Regions from separate parts of the Streptomyces sp. NPDC005898 genome, predicted to be linked through region 1. Evidence: riboswitches for the same ligand, from Rfam matches in the RefSeq annotation. Region 1 holds a riboswitch; the other holds the start of a gene.

Evidence for each region. Region 1 has a riboswitch for cyclic di-AMP ahead of ABZ385_RS06185 (C40 family peptidase). Riboswitches for the same ligand answer to the same signal wherever they lie in the genome.
Region 2: another riboswitch for cyclic di-AMP. It lies ahead of ABZ385_RS19225 (M23 family metallopeptidase); the one in region 1 lies ahead of ABZ385_RS06185 (C40 family peptidase).

What each region holds. Positions count from the first base shown of each region.
Region 1 is NZ_JBEXWC010000003.1:202,430-209,431, reverse strand. Features, by position in the region: gene bioB (biotin synthase BioB) at 1-107, opposite strand, end outside; gene ABZ385_RS06215 (8-amino-7-oxononanoate synthase) at 228-1,445, shown strand; gene ABZ385_RS06210 (DUF397 domain-containing protein) at 1,480-1,704, opposite strand; gene ABZ385_RS06205 (helix-turn-helix transcriptional regulator) at 1,714-2,580, opposite strand; gene ABZ385_RS06200 (ATP-binding protein) at 2,854-3,306, shown strand; gene ABZ385_RS06195 (LysR family transcriptional regulator) at 3,342-4,259, opposite strand; gene ABZ385_RS06190 (LysE family translocator) at 4,377-4,994, shown strand; gene ABZ385_RS06185 (C40 family peptidase) at 5,065-5,538, opposite strand; cyclic di-AMP (ydaO/yuaA leader) riboswitch at 5,542-5,718, opposite strand; gene ABZ385_RS06180 (hypothetical protein) at 6,061-6,375, opposite strand; gene ABZ385_RS06175 (ATP-dependent Clp protease proteolytic subunit) at 6,383-7,002, opposite strand, start outside.
Region 2 is NZ_JBEXWC010000013.1:84,405-91,406, forward strand. Features, by position in the region: gene ABZ385_RS19200 (GNAT family N-acetyltransferase) at 1-1,075, opposite strand, end outside; gene ABZ385_RS19205 (HPr family phosphocarrier protein) at 1,212-1,493, shown strand; gene ABZ385_RS19210 (Rrf2 family transcriptional regulator) at 1,695-2,129, opposite strand; gene ABZ385_RS19215 (SDR family oxidoreductase) at 2,254-3,003, shown strand; gene ABZ385_RS19220 (GntR family transcriptional regulator) at 3,262-3,948, opposite strand; gene ABZ385_RS19225 (M23 family metallopeptidase) at 4,138-4,941, opposite strand; cyclic di-AMP (ydaO/yuaA leader) riboswitch at 4,954-5,115, opposite strand; gene ABZ385_RS19230 (pitrilysin family protein) at 5,399-6,784, opposite strand; gene ABZ385_RS19235 (pitrilysin family protein) at 6,781-7,002, opposite strand, start outside.

The sequences.
Region 1 (7,002 bases):
ACGTCCAGGAGATCGTCGTCGGAGGTGGCCAGCACGGCCAGCGCCTCTTCGCGGGTCGGCAGTTCGCGCCGAAGCCCCTTGTCCACCAGCGTGTTCAGCAGATCCATGGCGCTGATCCTTACCCACGGCAGGCTCCCCGGCCAAGGAGAGTTCACACAACAGAACCGGTTTGAGGTGTGGGTATTGCCACATACTGGCCAGGTGGCAGGACGGCTAGGGTCTGTGCAATGTCTACAAACAGGCACTCTGTGCCGGGCCCGTCGAGTGCGCCCGGACCCGCCCGCCCGCCGCACTCCGGGCCCCCGCAGCGCTCGCCGTTCGACTGGCTCGACGAGCAGGCCAGGCTGCGCGCCGAGGCCGGGCTCGTGCGCGCCTTGCGGCCGCGCGCCGCCGACGCCGGCGGCCTGCTCGACCTGGCGAGCAACGACTATCTGGGCCTGACCCGGCACCCCGAGATCATCGAGGGCGCCGCGGCGGCGGCCAGGCGGTGGGGCGGCGGCGCCACCGGCTCCCGGCTCGTCACCGGATCCACGCAGCTCCACGCCGAGCTGGAGCGGGAACTCGCCGCGTTCTGCGGCTTCGAGGCGGCGCTCGTGCTCTCCTCGGGCTACGCGGCGAACCTCGCGGCGGTCACCGCGCTCGCCCCGCACGGCTCCCTCATCGTCTCCGACGCGAGCAACCACGCCTCCTTGATCGACGGCTGCCGGCTCGCGCGCGGCGTGACGCAGGTGGTGCCGCACGCCGATCCGGCGGCGGTGCGCAAGACCCTGGGCACCCACGACGGACCCGCCGTCATGGTGTCGGACTCGGTGTTCTCGGTGGACGGCGACGCCGCGCCGCTGGCCGAACTGGCCGCCGTGTGCCGGCAGGCGGGCGCGGGGCTCATCGTCGACGACGCCCACGGACTCGGTGTCCTCGGCGACGGCGGCCGGGGCGCCCCGCACGCCGCGGGCCTCGCGGGGGCCGCCGACACGGTGGTCACCCTCACCCTCTCGAAGTCCTTCGGCAGCCAGGGCGGCGCCGTGCTCGGCCCCGCCAAGGTCATCGAGCACCTGGTGAACGCCGCGCGGACGTTCATCTTCGACACGGGGCTCGCGCCCGCCGCGGCGGGCGCGGCGCTCGCGGCCCTGCGGCTGCTGCGCCGGGAGCCCGAACGTGCGGCGCGGGCCCGACACGTCGCCGCGGAGCTGCACGCGCGCCTCACGGCCGAAGGGCTGTCGGCGGTACGTCCCGACGCCGCCGTCGTCTCCGTGCGCGCGCCGTCCCCCGAGTCGGCCGTGCGCTGGGCCGCCGACTGCCGGGCGGCGGGTCTGGCGGTCGGCTGCTTCCGGCCGCCGTCGGTGCCGGACGGTGTCTCCCGGCTGCGGCTGACCGCCCGCGCGGACCTCACCGACGCACAGATCGCCGAGGCCGTACGAGTGATCAGCCGCACCGCTCCCAGGTGAGCGGAAGCCGGCCCACTGCGCGGCCGGCCCCCTCTCACCGGAGGCTGTCGACGAACGTCTCCCAGGGGCCGGGGGAGAAGAGCAGGGCGGGCCCCGCGGTGTTCTTCGAGTCGCGCACGGCCAGCAGGGCGGCCGGTGTGCCGGAGTCGAGCGTGGCCGTCTCGACGCAGTTGTTCGTTCCGTTGCTGCGGCTGCTGCGCCGCCACCGCGCGCCCTTGAGGGTCGTGCTTGAAGGTACGTACCGAGGCAGTGCGGTCATGGTGCCTCCTTACGCGCCGTCGCTTAGCCCGGCGATGAATTCCTTTGAGTCCTCGGGTGAAAGCGCCTGTTCCTGAAGGGAGTTGAAGGCCTCCGTGTACGCCTGGAGGTCGTCCTTCCCCTCCAGATAGAGGCTACTCGTCAAGTGGTCGAGAACGACCACATCCAGATCAGCAATGCTCGGAAATGACAAAATAACGAAAGGTCCGATGAGCCCCGCATGCTCGCCGCGACCGAACGGCAGCACCTGGAGACGCACCTGGGGCAACAGCGCCACCTCCCGTAACCGTGCGAGCTGTTGTGCGAAGACCAGCGGCCCGCCCACGGGACGGCGCAAAACCGCCTCGTCCACGATCGCGCTCAGGCGCAGCGGCGGCTGGGCGCGCAGCACCTCCTGACGGGCCAGGCGCACCTCCACCAGGGCGTCGACCTGCGGCTCGGGCAGCTTGCCGAGCGCGGCCCGGGTCACCGCGCGCGCGTACGCGGGAGTCTGCAGCAGCCCGGGCACCACGGAGGTCTCCAGCGTGCGCACCCAGCCCGCCTGGGCCTCGAGGCTGATGAAGTCGCGGTAGGTGGCGGGCAGCAGGTCACGATAGGCCCGCCACCAGTGGTGACGTCCGGCCGTGCCCTGGTCGTCGGTCCCGGCCAGTGCCACGAGCAGCTCGCACAGACGGCGGTCCGCCACCTCGTAGGCCTCCAGCAGGAGGCGCACGTCCCCGGCCCTCACACCGCTGCGGCCCGTCTCGATCCGGCTCACCTTCGACTGGTGCCAGCCGACCTCGGCGGCGGCCTGGCTGCTGGTCAGTCCCGCGGCGGCGCGTAGTGTACGCAGTTCGGCGCCGAGCCGGCGGCGGCGCACCGCGGGGCCGTACTGCATGTCCGTCTCCTTCGGGACCGGGCCGTCGGATTCCCGGCGGCGGAGCGGGGGACAGGGGCGACAGTAGAGGAAGCACGGTCCCGGCGGCCAAATACGGTCGGCCGTAGCAGAGTTCACCGCTTCGAGCGACAGATATATGCACATCTCGGTGGATCGCCACCCGGGACCGGTCAAGGAGTGGGAGGCTGGCGCGAAGCACCGGTCCGGGGCCGTCCTCGAGTCATCCGCTCCGAGTCGTAGGACCGACCCCGGTGGGAAAGGGACAGCGTCGCCATGGCAGACCATCAGGAAGCATCCGTCACTCTGCCGAGCGATCCCGCCTCGGTCTCCGCCGCCCGCACCTACGTGGCGAAGGTCCTCACGGAATGGGGCCTGCCGGAGGGTGCCGAGGTGGGGGACACCATCCGGCTCATCGTCTCCGAACTCGCCACCAACGCCGTGCAGCACACCCTCGGCCAGTCCCCGACCTTCACCGTGGACGTCCGGCTCGACCGGGACGAGCAGCTGCGGATCGGTGTCACCGACAGCCATCCGCGCCATCCGCGGCGGCTGCCCGCGGCCGTCCAGCAGGACAACGGCCGGGGCATGGTCATCATTCGCTGGCTGACCGCCGAGTGCGGCGGCAGGCTCTCGGTCAGCCCCACCGAGGAGGGCGGCAAGACCGTGTGGATCGCCCTGCCCTGGACCCTCCCCGCCCAGCACCGGCACCGCGACGCGGCGCACTGAGCGCGCGAGCCGGCCCGGCGCCGCGCGCGAAGGACTCAGCCCGTGCCCGCCGACCGCCCGAAGGCGCCCCGCAGCAGCGCCCGGAAGGAGTCCGCCGCGGCGTTCGACTCGTCGGCCCGGTGGACGACGGAGATGGTCCGCCGCAGATCACCCGGGTCGAGGAGCCGCATGCCGACGGGCGTCGCGGCGGTGCGCGCCACCATCTCCGGCACCACGGCCACCCCGAGCCCCGCGCTGACCAGGGCGCAGACCAGGGCGTAGCCCGGCGTCCCGACCACCACGGCGGGCGTCGCCCCGGCCCGGGCGAGGGCCCGCTCCACGGCCCGTCGCGGCGGATGGTCGGGGGCCATGCTGATCAACGGCTGCCCGGCCAGTGCCGACGGCGGCAGGCGGGACGTGCCGCTCGTCAGGGCGTGCCCCGGCTGGGTCACCAGGACCAGCTCCTCCACGAGCACCGGCTCGGCCGACACGGCGGCGGGCAGCGGCACCGGGTCGGCGGGCTCGTACGCGTGGGTGAGGGCCAGATCGACCTCACCCGACGCGACCGCCTCGACGCCGGAGGGCGGTTCGTGCGCCGTCACCGTCAGTTCCACCGCCGGGTGGGCCCTGCGGAAGGCGGTCAGGACCGGCGGCAGCAGATGGATGCCCGCCGTCTGGAAGGTGCCCACGCGCAGCCGCCCGCCGGACAGCCCGGCGAGCCGGGCCAGTTCGTGCCGGGCCCGCTCCAACTCGTCGAGCACCCGGCGGGCGTGCCCCACCAGCAGCTCGCCGGCGCCGGTCAGCCGGGCCCCGCGGTGATGGCGCACGAGCAGCGCGCTGCCCGTCTCCCGCTCCAGCTTGGCCAGCTGCTGGGAGAGCGCGGGCACGGTGTAGCCGAGGCGCTCGGCGGCCCGGGTGATCGAACCCGCCTCGGAGACCGCGACGAGCGCGGCGAGCCGCGTGGGGTCGTACACGGGGACACCCTCTCTGCGCCGCGCGTCGAACGCGCCCACGGGGTAAACGTCTGCTTAAGGCAGACCCAGGATATTGCACATACCCGTTGAAGGCCCGCGCACGGCAGGCTGGCCGGCATGGACGCACAACTGGTCGCCTTCACGGGAGTCGCCGCGGGCATGGTCGCCGTGCCGGGCGCCGACTTCACCGTCGTCGTACGCAATGCCCTCGTCTCGCGGCGTACGGGGGTGGCCTGCGCGATGGGGGTCGCCGCGGGCCTCTTGGTGCACACGGCGCTGGCGGTCACGGGTGTGGCGGCGGTGCTCGCGGCGGCGCCCGCGCTCTTCAGGGCGCTGCAGCTCGTCGGCGCCTGCTACGTGCTGTACCTCGCCGCGCGCGCCCTGCGGTCGGCCTTGCGGGCGTGCATCGGGGTGGGCGACGAGCCGGTGGTGCGGGGCGGTGGTCTGCGCGAGGGGTTCCTCACCAACGCGCTGAACCCGAAGGCGGCCATCACCTTCCTGAGCGTGCTGCCGCAGTTCGTGCCCGACGGAAGTCCGGTGCTGCCGAGAACGCTGCTGCTCGGGGCCGTCGTCGTGGTGTTCGCCCTGCTGTGGTTCCCCGTCGTGGCGCTCCTGGTGGACCGGCTCGGCCCGTGGCTGCGCAGGCCGCGGGTCGCCCGTGCGGTCGAGGGCGTCACCGGCGCCGCTCTCGGCGCCCTGGGTCTCGTGCTCCTCCTCGAACCGCTCCTCGCGTGAGGACCGCGGCGTGCGCACCGAGCACCGGGGGAGTGCTCGGGGCGCGTGCGGACGTGCCGGCCGGGTGAGGTCAGCGCACCCGGCCGTACCAGACGCTGCCGGACCAGATCTTCTCCAGGCGCACCACGGCCCCCTTCTTCGGCGCGTGCCAGATACGGCCGTTACCGGCGTAGATCCCGACGTGGTAGACGTTGCGGCCCGAGTGGAAGAACACGAGGTCGCCCCGCGTGCGCTGGGACTTCGCGATGTGCCGGGTCTTGTTGTACTGCGCGGCGGCGGTGCGCGGCAGCTTCTTGCCCGTGCGCTTGAACGAGTACAGCGTCAGGCCCGAGCAGTCGAACCGGTGCGGCCCCACGGCCCCGTAGCTGTACGGGGCGCCCTTCTTGGACGCCGCGATCTTGAGCGCCTTCGTCCCGTGAGTGGCGGCCTCGGCCTCGGATGTGAGCCCAGGGGCCACGACGGTGCCGCCCACGACGGCGAGCGTGAGAGCCGAAGCGGCTCCCGCCCGACTGAGCAGCGGCGGAACGTGATTCAGCGCGGTCATGCGTAACCCTTCGTCAGCCGCCTGTGAAGGATGACCTGTCGGGTTCGGGCAGGCGAAGATGCCCGGCCGCGTCGTGCTCTGCGGCTTCACCCCAAGGGCGTCGTCCGGACCTTCCGGACGGGCCCGCCATGCTTGGGTCCTCCACTCCTGCCGGTGCACCGATGTCGACCGGTCATCCGGGCGGCGGCAGGACTCGGCGTCCGCCCGGATCGCCCCGCCGCTGTGGCGGGGGCTTGTCGTCGGAAGGGATCTTGACCCGAAAAGGGTTCGAAAACCGAGCCGAAACGGTGTTTTGTGAACCTACTCACGACTGACCTGTTCGAGTGGACACGGTGAAAATCACCCCCTGGCCGCCGGGTCCGAGGGCGGTTCGACCAGCAGCGGAAGGGTTCATTCCGCCCTCTTGGCGCGCGTCGGGCGCAACTCCCGACCGCACGACAAAGGACGCCCGCGTACGCCGACCGGGGTAGCCCGTCTGGTCCGTTTCGAAAGGGAGCCGGACGTTCCGAAGAGCGGAAGGGCTCATTCGCCCTGACGCGGGGCCGGCGGCAGGCCCACCCGGCCGGCCCGCCGCTCGCCGTCGAGGACGCGTAACGCCTGGGCGAGCGTGGCGGCGTGCACCTCGCTCTCCCCGCGCTGGTGCATGAGCGTCAGCGCCTCCAGCAGGGCGTTCGCCCGGCCCACCAGCGCCTGGGCGGCGCGCAGCCCGCCGTAGGTGTGTTCCGCGCGGGCGGGATTGATCTTACCGAGCAGGTCGACGACTTCGAGGTAACGGTCGACCAGGTCCGCCTCGGCCCGGGTCAGTGCGGGCAGCGGGGGGAGTTCGGGGGGAAGCATCCTCGGATCACCTCGCGTCGCGCGCGGCGAGCGAGGACTTGCGGGACGGGATGATCCGGTCCACGAGTCCGTACTCCACTGCGGCCGGGGCGTCGAGGATCTTGTCCCGCTCGATGTCCGCGGCGATCCGCTCCTTGCTCTGTCCCGTGTGCCGCGCCAGCAGGTCCTCGAGGAGCTCCCGGGTGCGCAGCATCTCGTCGGCCTGGATCACCAGATCGCTGGCCTGGCCCCGCACCGGCTCCGTCATGGCGGGCTGGCGGATCAGCAATCGCGCCCCCGGCAGCATGTACCGCTTGCCGGGCGTGCCCGCCGCCAGGAGTACGGCGGCGGCCGAGGAGGCCTGCCCGAGGCAGGTGGTCTCCACGTCGCAGGTGACGAACTGCATGGTGTCGTAGATCGCGGTCATCGCGGTCAGCGAGCCGCCCGGGGAGTTGATGTAGAGCGAGATGTCACGGTCCGGCGCCACGTGTTCCAGGTGCATGAACTGCGCCATGACGTCGTTCGCCGAGGTGTCGTCCACGGGAGTGCCGAGGAAGACGATGCGCTCGTCGAGGAGTCGTGAGTACGGATCCATGGTCCGCGTCCCCGAGCTGGTGCGCTCGGTGAACTGGGGCAGGACGTAACGGG
Region 2 (7,002 bases), on a different contig from region 1:
CGTTGAGCCGCGTCCGGGGCGAGGTGTTGATCACGCCGAAGGCGTTGGGGCCGATGATGCGCATGCCGTACGAGCGCGCCTGGCGCACCAGTTCCCGCTGGCGCGCACGCCCTTCGGGGCCGCTCTCGCCGTACCCGGCGGAGAGCACCACCAGGCCGCGCACGCCGCGCTCGCCGCAGTCGGCGACGACGTGGGCCACCTTCTCCGCGGGCACGGCGATCACCGCGAGGTCCACGGACTCCTCGATGGCCGTCACGGAGCGGTGCGCGGGGACGCCGTCGATCTCCGCGCCCTCGTCGAAGGCGCTGTTCACCGCGTACAGGCGCCCGGTGAATCCGCCCTCCCGGAGGTTGCGCAGCACGCTGCGGCCGACGCCGCCCGGGGTGCGCCCCACGCCGATCACCGCGACCGACCCCGGCGTCAGCAGCCGCTGCACCGAGCGCCCCTCGGCGCGCTGTTCGCGGGCGCGCTGCACGGCCAGGGAGCGGTCGGTCGGCTCCAGGTCGAACTCCAGGCGGACGACACCGTCCTCGAAGCTGCGCTTTTGCCGGTAACCCGCATCCGTGAAGACTTTGATCATCTTGGTGTTGGCGGGCAGCACCTCGGCGGCGAACCGGCGGATGCCCCGCTCCCGCGCGACCGCCGCGATGTGTTCAAGGAGTGTGGAGGCCACGCCACGGCCCTGGTGGGCGTCCTGCACGAGGAAGGCGACCTCGGCCTCGTCGGCCGGCGCGCTGGCGGCCATGCCGCGCTCGTCGATGCGGTCGTAGCGCACCGTCGCGATGAATTCGCCGCCCACCGTGGCCGCGAGTCCCACCCGGTCCACCTGGTCGTGGTGGGTGAAGCGGCGCACGTCCTTGGCGGACAGCCGGGGGTAGGGCGCGAAGAAGCGGTAGTACTTCGACTCGTCGGACACCTGTTCGTAGAAGCTGACCAGACGGTCCGCGTCCTCGACCGTGATGGGCCTGATCCGCGCGGTGCCCCCGTCGCGCAGCACCACGTCGGCCTCCCAGTGCGACGGGTAGTCGTACCGGTCCTGCCGATGCCGATCCTGCTGATCCGACGGGGTCTGCATGGGGCCAGCGTACGGGTCGCGGGGGCGCCCGGTCCGGGTACGGTCGAGGAGGACCGGCGTCCGGCCGACGGAGCACCCGCGACGGCATGCGACAATGGTCTAGACAAGTGTGAGACACCTGGAAGGGCAGCAACACATGGCTGAGCGCCGCGTCAACGTCGGCTGGGCCGAGGGCCTTCACGCCCGACCCGCCTCCATCTTCGTCCGCGCGGCCACGGCCGCCGGCGTCCCCGTGACGATCGCCAAGGCCGACGGCAACCCGGTCAACGCCGGCTCGATGCTCGCGGTGCTCGGCCTCGGCGCCCAGGGCGGCGAGGAGATCGTCCTCGCCTCCGACGCCGAGGGTGCGGACGCCGCCCTGGACCGTCTGGCGAAGCTGGTCGCGGAGGGCCTCGAGGAGCTTCCGGAGACGGTCTGAGCCACACAGCGCCTTTGATCGCGCAGCACTTTGAAGGGTCCGCTCCGGAACACGGGGCGGGCCCTTCGCCTTGTTCAGGGCGGCCCTCAGAGCTCGTAACGCGATCGCGGATGGGCCTTCTTGAGGCGTCTCCAGCAGATGGCTGTTCGTCGGCCTGGGCATGGATGGGGGCCTTGGTGACGCCAGGGCGCAACGGGGAGGCTAGCGAGGCGCCGCGAGTACGTCCCGGAGTACGTTCGCGAGCGTGACGCGGGCCAGCTCGTGCCTCAGAGTCTCCTCGATGCCCTCGTAGACGCTCCGCATCGCCGGCTGGATGCCGTGGCCCACCACGCATCCCTGGTCCGGGGTGGTGCGGTGCATTGCGAACAGCGGGCCGGGTTCCACTGCCTCGTACACGTCGAGCAGGGTCATCGACTCCAGCTCGCGTGCCAGCGACCAGCCCGCGCCCACGCCCCGCCGGGACTCCACGAGCCCAGCCCTGCGCAGCTCGCCGAGCAGCCGTCTGATCACCACCGGGTTGGTGTTCGCGCTGGTCGCGATCTGCTCGGAGGTCGCGACCTCATGGCCCTGGCGCTGGTAGAGGCCGATCCAGACCAGCGCGTGGGCGGCGATGGTCAGCCTGCTGTTGGCGCTCATGGACTCCTCCTCTCGGTCGCGACGCTCCATGTTACCCGCAGTCGTAACAATGGAGGTTGCAACAGCCTGTCGTAACAATTAACGTTGCGACTGCCGGGAAGGGTCAATCAACGAGGTGAGAAGCATGAGCAAACCACTCACGGGCAAAGTCGCCCTGGTCACCGGGGGGTCGCGCGGACTGGGAGCCGCGACCGTACGACTGCTGGCCGAGCAGGGCGCCGACGTCGCCTTCACCTACGTCAGCTCCGAGAAACGGGCGCAGGCCGTCGTCGACGAGGTGCACGCCAAGGAAGCCAAGGCCGTCGCCTTCCAGTCCGACCAGGCGGACACGAGCCGGGCGCCGGCGCTGATCGACGACGTGGTCGCGCACTTCGGCGGCCTGGACATCCTCGTCAACAACGCGGCGATCTCCGTGGCCGGCACGGTGGACGACCCCGATGCCGACACCGCCGCACTGGACCGGATGCACGCCACCAACTACCTCGGCGTGATCGCCGTCATCCGGGCCGCCTCCCGAGTGCTGCGTACGGGCGGCCGCATCATCACGGTGAGTTCCGGACTGGGCTCCCGGGTCGGCGCCCCCGGCCTTGCCGACTACGCGGCGACCAAGTCCGGGATCGAGAGGTACACCATGGGCGTCGCACGCGACCTCGGGCCCCGGAACATCACGGCCAACGTCGTGGAGGCCGGACTGATGGAGGGCGGCATGCAACCGCCGGACCCCGAGACCCTCAAGGCCCTGGTCAGCTCGCTGTCCCTGCAACGCATGGGGCACCCCGACGAAATCGCCGCGGCGATCGCCTTCCTGGCGAGCCCCGCCGCGTCGTACGTCACGGGCGCAGTGCTGGACGCCCACGGCGGCTACAACGCCTGAACCAGAACCCCTGCCCCGCGCCCCGAAGGACACCGCGCCTTCGGGGCGCGCACCGCCAACGACCCGCGTATGCGTGGACACGCCCAAGAAGCCCGGTTCGTAATCGCGTGACGAGCTCTTAAAGGAAATCCGGCGCGATTCAGTGTGACCCGGCGCGTGCGGCGCGTGCCCCGCGTTCCGAAATTCACGCAGAATTGATGTCCCCGAATAGCGCCGCCCCGAGTAAAGGCGCCCTACGACTTGTATACGGCACGCGCGTTAATTCCGAAGGCTCACCGTGTTGACGGGATGTTGCGGCTCCCTCACACGGCCCGCGCTCGTCGAACGGCGCAATCGGTGCGCGCCCGCGGTCCGCTCCATGTGGTCGCAGGTGAGCGCCCTGGCCCGCTCGCCGTCCCCGCGGCCCACCGCGTCGACGATCGCCGCGCGCTGCGCCCACGCGTCGAACGGCGCCGCCGGCGGCTCCACCACGTACATCCAGGCGATCTTGTGCCGCAGCTGGGCGAGCAGCGCGATGAGGCCGGGGCTGACGGAGGCCTGGGCGAGCGTCTCGTGGAACCAGCCGCCCAGCGACCGCAGATCCTCCCCTTGCCCCCGCCGCGCGCGCTCCTGGCCGAGCCTGACGAGGCCGCGCAGGACCTTGAGGTGCGCCTCGGTGCGGCGCCGGGCCGCGCGGGCGGCCGCGAGCGGTTCGAGCAGCATGCGCAGCTCCAGGAGGTCGGCCGCCTCCTGCTCCGTGGGCTCGGCGACGCAGGCGCCGGCGTGTCGGCGCGTGACGACGAACCCCTCGGCCTCCAGGGTGCGCAGGGCCTCGCGCACCGGAACGCGCGAGACGCCGTAGCGGCGGGCCAGAAGCTCCTCGGTGAGCCGTCCGCCCCTTTCGTGGACACCGGAGACAATGTCGTCCCGGATGGCCGTGCACACCGAATGCGCGGGAATACGCATGACCGGACCTCCGCCTTAATCCCCGCGAAACGCGGTCGACCGACGCTCGTTCGGCAACTCTATTGCAGAGTGCCGGAATTACCGACGGCGGGCCGCAATCCATGGATATCTTTTGGCCAAGCGCGGAAGGGCCGGAAAAGCGCGAAGGCCCCGGCTCGCAGGAGCCGGGGCCTTCGGTGTGCCGGGAGGTCAGACGTTGACGCCGTGCGAGCGCAGGTACGCCACGGGGTCGATGTCCGAGCCGTACTCGGGGCCGGTGCGGGCCTCGAAGTGGAGGTGCGGGCCACTGGAGTTGCCGGTGGAACCCGAGAGGCCTATCTGCTGGCCCGGGGTGACCGTCTGACCGACGGTGACACCGAGGGAGGACATGTGGCCGTACTGGGTGTACGTGCCGTCGTTCATCTTGATGACGACGTTGTTGCCGTACGCGCCGCCCCAGCCGGCCTCGACGACGGTGCCCGCGCCGACCGCGTGGACCGGGGTGCCGGAAGCGGCGTGGAAGTCGACGCCGGTGTGGCTGCCGGAGGACCACATGGCGCCGCCGGTCTGGTAGCCCGTGGAGACGTACGAGCCGGAGATCGGGGAGACGTAGGCGTTCAGGCGCTTGCGCTCGGCCGCGCGGGCGGCGCGCTCCTTGGCCTCGCGCTCCTCCTTGGCCTTCACCTTGGCCTCGGCCTCGGCCTTGCGCTTGTCCTCGGCGGCCTTCTTCTTGGCGGCCGCTTCGGCCAGCTTGGCGGCGGCGGCGTCCTCGGCCGCCTGGCGCTGCGCGGCGGCCTGGGCGTCGATGGTCTCGGCGAGCGAACCGCCCACGGAGATCGCCTGGGTGAGGCCGGTGTGCTCCACGGCCCCTTCGTCGACGGCGGCGAGCGCCGGAGCGGCCATGCCGCCGATGACGCCGGTGGTGGTCAGCGCGGCGACGCCCGCGACGTTCGCGGTCGTGCGGGTGAGGCGGCTGGGACGACGGTGCTTCCCGGTGGCACGGGTGAACGCCATGAAGCGGCTGATCCTTTCCTTCCTTCTCGCCTACCGGGTTAGCTGACGGGTTCGGAGCAGGAAGGTCTCCTACGAGTCCCTCACCTGACGGCAAGGTGCCCGATTCACCCCAAGGGACTGTGGGTCCCCGGCTCCCCTGGCTCGCGCCGTACGGGGACTCGGCGATGACTGCCCGGTGCCGCGGGTGCGACGTGGTGTGTGACGGACAGCCGGATCGAAGCTAAGCGCCCCCTCTTTCAATCGACAAACGGATCGACACTTTTGTTGCGCACGCCACACGGCAGACGGGCAACCGCCATACAAAGGCGGACATATGAGGCCCCGGCGACCGAACCGGTCACCGGGGCCTCGAAACGCGCTGATTCCCGCTCAGCCGCGGCTCACATTCGGCCACGGCCTCTGGTCAGCCACAGCCTCTGGTTCAGCCGCACCCTCTCGTTCAGCCGCGACCTGTCGTTCAGCCGCTGACCACGCTCACCTCGCCGATGCCGAGCGCCCTGACGGGCTCCTCGATCTGCGCGGCGTCGCCGACGAGGATCGTCACCAGGTGGTCCTCCGGGAAGGCGCTCACGACGGCCGCGGTGGCCTCCACGGTGCCGGTGGCGGCCAACCGCCGGTACAGCTGTGCCTGGAAGTCGTCCGGCAGGTTCTGCTCGACCTGGTCGGCGAGTGTCGCGGCGACGGAGGCGGCCATCTCGTACTTGAGCGGGGCCACACCCACGAGGTTCTGCACCGCCACGTCGCGCTCCGCGTCCGTCAGGCCCTCCGCGGCGAGCGTGCGCAGGACCTTCCACAGGTCGTCGAGCGCGGGGCCCGTGGAGGCGGTGTCGACCGATCCGCTGATGGCGAGCATCGCGGCGCCCGTGCCGTCCGGAGCGGACCGCAGGACCTGGCTGAACGCCCGCACTCCGTAGGTGTATCCCTTCTCCTCGCGCAGGACGCGGTCCAGCCGGGAGGTGAGGGTGCCGCCGAGGCAGTAGGTGCCGAGGACCTGGGCCGGCCAGACCCGGTCGTGCCGGTCCGGGCCGATGCGGCCGATCAGGAGCTGCGTCTGGACGGCTCCGGGGCGGTCCACGATGACGACGCGGCCCGTGTCGTCGGCGGTGATCGGAAGGCTCGGGCGGGGCTCCGCCGTGCCGCCCGTCCAGGTGCCGACGGTGTCCGCGAGGACGGCGTCCAGATCGGTGCCCGTGAGGTCGCCGACGATCACCAGGGTGGCCGTCGCGGGCCGGACGTGCTTCTCGTAGAAGGCGCGTACGGCCGCCGAGTCGATGGCGCTGACCGTCTCCTCGGTGCCCTGGCGGGGCCGGGACATGCGCGTGCCGGCCGGGAAGAGCTGCCGGGAGAGTTCCTTGGCGGCGCGGCGCGCCGGGTTGGCGGCCTCGTGCGGGATCTCGTCCAGGCGGTTGCGCACGAGGCGCTCGATCTCGCTGTCCGCGAAGGCGGGGGCGCGCAGGGCGTCCGAGAGCAGGCCGAGCGCCTTCGGGAGGCGGGAGACCGGGACTTCGAGGGAGACCCGGACGCCGGGGTGGTCGGCGTGCGCGTCCATCGTGGCACCGCAGCGGTCGAGCTCGGCGGCGAACTCCTCGGCGGAGTGCTTGTCGGTGCCTTCGTTGAAGGCCCTCGCCATGATCGTGGCGACGCCGTCGAGCCCCTCGGGCTCGGCGTCCAGGGGCGCCTCCAGGTGCACCTCCACGGCGACGACCTGCTGGCCGGGGCGGTCGCAGCGCAGCACCGTGAGGCCGTTGGGCAGGGCGCCTCGCTCGGGGGCGGGAAAGGCCCACGGCTTGGCCGTGCCGGCCTGGGGCTGCGGGTGGAACTGCATCGTCGCGGCCTCGCTCACTTCGCCGCCTCCTCTTCTTCGGCGTCCTCTTCCATGGCGTCCTCGGCCGGCCCGTCCGCGGTGGCCACGGGTTCATAGACGAGCACCGCGCGGTTGTCGGGGCGCAGGCGGGCCTTGGCGACCTCCTGGACCTCCTCGGCGGTGACGTCGAGGACGCGCTGGACGGCGGTGAGGGCGAGCTGCGGGTCGCCGAACAGGACCGCGTACCGGCACAGTTC